Regions from separate parts of the Colwellia meonggei genome, predicted to be linked through region 1. Evidence: predicted binding sites of a transcription regulator. Region 1 holds the regulator's gene; the other holds the start of a gene.
What was found. Region 1 encodes NrdR, which represses ribonucleotide reductase genes. Its sites were predicted from a motif close to AAACACNANATNTNGTGTTT; they were not measured.
Positions count from the first base shown of each region.

Region 1 (3,218 bases):
AAACTTTTATCGCTAACCTCAAAGCATAATTGATTGCAAAATGAACTAAAGCAGCGTTGTTTTATCGTATACAACCCAGCTAAGTTCAGGCAGAATATGCCGCAATTATATTGACCTTGCTAATGTTAACCACATTAAGCCAACTAATGCCGCTGGCAGACTATTTGAGGAAATTACATGTTTACACGTGATATGAATATTGCTGATTTTGATCCAGAACTTTATCAAGCAATGAGTAATGAAGTTGTTCGCCAAGAAGAACACATTGAACTTATTGCTTCAGAAAATTACTGTAGTCCACGTGTACTTGAAGCCCAAGGATCACAACTAACTAATAAATACGCTGAAGGTTACCCAGGTAAGCGTTATTACGGTGGTTGTGAGTATGTTGACGTTGCAGAACAGTTAGCTATTGATCGTGCTAAAGAATTATTTGGTGCTACTTATGCTAATGTTCAACCACATGCTGGTTCTCAAGCAAATGCTGCCGTTTTTCAAGCCTTAGTTTCTCCCGGTGGTAAAGTGTTAGGTATGAGCTTAGCGCATGGTGGACATTTAACTCATGGTTCGCATGTTAACTTCTCTGGTAAGTCTTACGAAGCTATTCAATACGGATTACATCCAGAAACGGGCGATATTGATTACGCTGAATTAGAGCGCTTAGCCATTGAACACAAACCTGAAATGATCATCGGTGGCTTTTCTGCATTCTCTGGTATTGTTGATTGGGCGCGTATGCGTGAAATCGCCGATAAAGTAGGTGCATACTTTTTCGTTGATATGGCTCACGTTGCCGGTTTAGTTGCGGCAGGTTTATACCCTAACCCAGTACCACACGCACATGTTGTAACCACAACCACGCATAAAACCTTAGCTGGTCCACGTGGCGGCTTAATTGTTTCTGGTTGTGACGATGAAGCAATTTACAAAAAGTTAAACAGTGCTGTATTCCCGGGTGGTCAAGGTGGCCCATTAATGCATATTATCGCTGCTAAAGCGGTAGCGTTTAAAGAAGCATTATCTCCTGAGTTTAAAACTTATCAGCAAAACGTTTTAGATAACGCTAAAGCTATGGTTGCGGTATTACAGGAACGTGGTTATAAAGTCGTTTCGAACGGTACTGAGAATCACTTGTTACTTCTTGATTTGATTGATAAAGATATTACTGGTAAAGATGCTGATGCAGCGCTTGGCCGTGCACATATCACAGTAAATAAAAACTCAGTACCAAACGATCCTCGTTCTCCATTTGTAACGTCTGGCTTACGTTTAGGTACACCAGCTATTACTCGTCGTGGTTTTGGTGTTGAAGAAACTAAAGCAATCACAACATTCGTATGTGATATTTTAGATGATATTAACAATGAAGAAACGATTAAAAATGTACAAGCGGGTATTAAAGAGTTATGTACACGTTTCCCTGTTTACAAGTAATTACCTATAGATAAGCGGAGAACAAAAGCTCTGCTTATCTAAAACGGAATTATCTAAAAATGGTCACAATTTGTGGCCATTTTTTGTTTCTTGAAGAAAATAAACAGCACTTTCATATCACGTTATTGAGATTTTTATAATTCCGAATAAGATTTTTAGCTTAATGAACTGTTTTCAATTAAAATGGCGACTTACTTTAATCATCACTCGTTACTACGGAACTCATTAATGTATTGTCCTTTTTGTTCAGCCACCGATACAAAAGTTATCGACTCTCGCTTAGTTTCTGACGGCCATCAGGTTCGTCGCCGTCGTGAGTGCTTAGTGTGCCATGAACGTTATACTACTTTTGAGAGTGCAGAACTCGTTATGCCACGCATTATTAAGCGTGACGGCTCACGTGAACCATTTAATGAAGATAAAATGCGTAATGGTCTAGTGCGAGCACTGGAAAAAAGGCCTGTGAGTACGGAAGAGATGGAGTTATCCATTAATAAACTGAAATCTAAACTTCGTGCCACTGGCGAGCGCGAGGTTTCTAGCGAAATGCTAGGAACTATTATTATGGAGCAGCTTAAGAGTTTAGATAAAGTGGCTTATATTCGTTTCGCCTCAGTGTATCGCTCGTTTGAAGATATTAAAGAGTTTGGTGAAGAAATTGCTCGCTTGGGTGATAGCGAATAAGAACAATTTTAACAAACAAATTTAAATCATTATTTAAGTTATCCAGAGAGCCATAATGACAAGCTTTTCAACTGAAGATCATCAATTTATGCAGCGTGCTATACAATTAGCAAGGCATGGACATTATACAACGTCGCCCAACCCTAGGGTGGGTTGTGTATTGGTAAAAAATGGTGAAATAGTTGGAGAAGGCTTTCATAAAAAAGCAGGAGAGGGCCATGCTGAGGTACATGCATTAGCACAGGCAGGTGAGAAAGCAAAAGGCGCAACAGCTTATGTCACATTAGAGCCGTGCAGTCATTACGGATTAACGCCACCCTGCGCCGAAGCTCTCGTTAAAGCACAAGTTAAGCATGTTATTGCCGCTATGGTTGACCCTAACCCTAAAGTTTCTGGCCGAGGGTTAAAAATATTAGAAGCCGAAGGCATAAGTACGCAATTTGGCTTACTCGAACAAGATGCCCGAGAGCTTAACCCTGGCTTTATTCATTTAATGACTACCCAAAAACCTTATGTACGTTGCAAACTGGCCGCCAGTTTAGATGGTAAAACAGCGATGGCAAGTGGCGAAAGCCAGTGGATAACGGGTAGCCAAGCACGCACTGATGTACAAAGATTACGAGCGCAAAGTTGCGGTGTTATTTGCGGCGCTGACTCGGTACTTTTTGACCAAGCTAAAATGAATGTACGCTGGCAAGCACTAGGTGAATTGAAAAAAAGTTACGCAGAAGATGATGTAAGGCAACCGGTTCGTATTATTATTGATGGCAAAAATCGCTTAACTCCCGATCTGCCAATTTTTCAGCAAGCAGGTAAAATATTATTAATTCGCCATACCATTGAAAACAGCCATACTTGGCCTCATTCTGTAGAACAAGTTTGTATTCCAAAAGTTGCTGGCAGTGATTACATTGATCTTGAGCTGTTATTGTCATTCTTAGCCAAACAAGGCTTAAATGATGTTTTGGTTGAGTCAGGTGCTCAGCTAGCCGGGGCTTTTATTGGTGAAAATTTAGTTGATGAGTTAGTGTTATTTCAAGCACCGAAATTACTTGGTAGCGATGGCAAAAGTTTAGTGAATATGCCAAATATTTTGCAAT
Region 1 is NZ_BAAJLZ010000001.1:714,936-718,153, forward strand. Features, by position in the region: gene glyA (serine hydroxymethyltransferase) at 178-1,434, shown strand; gene nrdR (transcriptional regulator NrdR) at 1,663-2,118, shown strand; gene ribD (bifunctional diaminohydroxyphosphoribosylaminopyrimidine deaminase/5-amino-6-(5-phosphoribosylamino)uracil reductase RibD) at 2,174-3,218, shown strand, end outside.

Region 2 (3,218 bases), on a different contig from region 1:
TACTGGCTTTAATACTGATTAAACCTCGAGGTGGTTCAATACCATTAGTCGCATTTGATATTTGTGACGAAGTTTCTGATGGCATTAGTGCTGAAACAGTGGAGTTACGAACGCCATGCTCTTTAATGCTAGTACGTAGGCTTTCCCAGTCTAAATGCAATTGCTCGCCAGTAATATTATCGATTTCTTTTTTGTAAGTATCGATAGGTAAAATGCCTTGAGATAAACGTGTTTCGTTAAATTTCGGGCATGCACCTTGTTCAATGGCCAATTGGTTTGAAGCTTTTAATAGGTAGTATTGAATTGCTTCAAAAGTACGGTGCGTTAAGTTATTCGCGCTACCATTTGAATAGAATACGCCATTTTTTGCAAGATAGTACGCGTAGTTAATAACACCTATACCTAACGTACGACGTCCCATAGTTGCGTTATGCGCTGCAGGCACTGGGTAATCTTGGTAATCAAGTAAACTATCTAAAGCACGAACGGCTAAATCAGCTAAGCCACCTAATTCATCAAGGCTATCGATAGCACCTAAGTTAAAGGCTGATAACGTACACAAGGCAATTTCACCTGTTGGATCGTTAACATCTTCCATTGGTTTAGTTGGCAAAGCAATTTCTAAACATAAGTTACTTTGACGAATTGGTGCAACCGTTGGCTCAAATGGTGAATGAGTATTACAGTGATCAACGTTTTGTAAGTATATACGGCCAGTACTTGCACGCTCTTGAGCAAATAAGGTAAACAATTCTATGGCTTTAATACGTTTCTTACGAATCGAGTCGTCAGCTTCGTATTTAACGTATAGCGCTTCAAACTTGTCTTGGTCTTCAAAGAAGGCGTCGTATAAACCAGGAACATCACTCGGGCTAAATAAAGTGATTGATTCACCTTTTATTAAGCGTTGATACATAAGCTTGTTAAATTGTACGCCGTAATCTAAGTGACGCACGCGGTTTTCTTCAACACCACGGTTATTTTTAAGTACTAATAAGCTTTCAACTTCTAAGTGCCAAAGTGGGTAGAATAGGGTAGCAGCACCACCGCGAACACCACCTTGTGAACAACTTTTAACCGCTGTTTGGAATAACTTATAAAATGGAATACAACCAGTATGAAATGCTTCACCGTTACGAATTGTACTACCTAATGCACGAATGCGACCGGCATTAATACCAATGCCCGCACGTTGGGAAACATACTTAACAATTGAACTTGAAGTGGCATTAATTGAATCTAAGCTGTCGCCACACTCAATTAAAACACATGAAGAGAATTGACGCGTTGGCGTGCGAACACCAGCCATAATTGGCGTAGGTAAAGAAAGTTTAAAAGTAGAAATCGCATTATAGAAACCTTTAACATAATCTAAACGAGTTTCTTTTGGGTATTTAGCGAATAAACAGGCTGCTACTAAAATATATAAGAATTGGGCGCTTTCATAAATTTCACCAGTGACACGGTTTTGTACAAGGTATTTACCTTCTAATTGTTTCACTGCTGCGTAGCTAAAGTCTAAATCACGGCGATGATCAAGAAAGCTTTCCATTGCTTCAAACTCAGCTTCAGTATAGTCACTTAATAGGTGTTGATCATATTTACCTGCTTCAACCAAATTAACTACATGTGGGTAAAGCTTAGGAGGCTCAAATTGGCCATAAGCTTTTTTACGTAAATGGAAAATAGCCAAGCGCGCTGACAAGTATTGATAATCAGGTGTTTCTTCTGAAATTAAATCTGCTGCAGATTTAATAATCGTTTCATGAATATCTGCTGTTTTAATTCCGTCATAAAACTGAATATGAGATTTCAGTTCAACTTGAGAAACTGAAACGTTATCTAAATCTTCAGCAGCCCAAGCAATAACTTGGTGAATTTTTTCTAAGTCGATGGGTTCTTTTGAGCCATTGCGCTTTGTAACAAAGAGGTTGTTATTCATGAAAGACCTGTAAATCTATTTATTGTTTTAATCACCCACAATAGGTGTTTATATTGTTAATGACCTCAAAATGGCAACTTTACGAGAAAAGTCGTATGTCATTCAAAGTGACTGAATGAAAAATGCACTATATCTTGGGGTTTTTAAAAAACTAATCACAAGATAGTGAGGTTTGCCTGACAATGCAAGCGATAAAAAGTGTTGAAAATTAGTTGATTTTTTTAGAGTAAAAGTTCTGTTAGTAACAACTAACTTAGTAGCGCTTTTTAATTTTGATTTTTATAAAACGCAACGCTTATTTACAGTTTTTTTTCTTCACTAAATTATTTTAGGTTAATTTTTTGTGTTTATATGACTAAAGAATATAAAAAAATAATTAATCAATAAAATCAGCTTGTTATGGTGGGTGTATGATCTTCGCACAAGTGAATTGACGAGTGATTATTTTATCAGCGTTTGATGATCATTATTAGATCCTACAGAAAGTAAACCTACAAAATTAAGGGTTTTGAATAACTAAAATGTTAAACTTTAGTTAATAAAATACTGCACTTGTAAATTGCATCAGTATGCTGAAGGCCTATCGACATTGGGCCATTCATTAAGAGTGTCTTTTTAGGTCTATATTGATTACTTAATGAAAGCCAGTAAATCAATAGGTGCATTAATCATATGATCTGCTTGCCATGCCTGACAATTTTCGTCAGCCAAGATGTAACCCCAACTAGCAACAAAAGTCTTCATTAACGCGCTATTACCTGCTTGAATATCGCGTAATGCATCGCCTACATACACGCATTGTTTATGATCAACACTGATTTGTTCACAAGCATATAAAATTGGCTCAGGATCGGGTTTACGCTTTTCTAGCGTATCACCGCCAACCATTACTGCACAATTTGCAAACTCAGGGTAATGTGGCAGTAATGCCTTTGTTAAGCCCTCAGGTTTATTGGTAATAATCCCCCAAGGGATATTATCGCTTTCTAGTTGTTGTAATAATTGCGCTACACCTGGATAGAGACACGTTTGTATAGCAATATTGTTTTCATAATAGTTTAAAAACTGTTGACGTAGGTGTTCATAATCATATCGTTTAATATCGTCACCAAAGCCAAGGTTTAATAACCCTAATGCACCATCTGAAGCTATAGGTCGGTAATCCATTGCTGCAATCGTAGGTTTTCCATACTGCACTAATACGTGATTTAAGGCGGCACCTAAATCGTCAGCAGTATCTAATAATGTGCCATCCAAATCGAAAAGAACTGCTGCA
Region 2 is NZ_BAAJLZ010000015.1:9,028-12,245, reverse strand. Features, by position in the region: gene nrdA (class 1a ribonucleoside-diphosphate reductase subunit alpha) at 1-1,942, opposite strand, end outside; gene AC27E9_RS18840 (HAD family hydrolase) at 2,573-3,218, opposite strand, start outside.
Region 2: the regulator NrdR is predicted to act here: its motif matches at 2,065-2,084, upstream of nrdA (class 1a ribonucleoside-diphosphate reductase subunit alpha).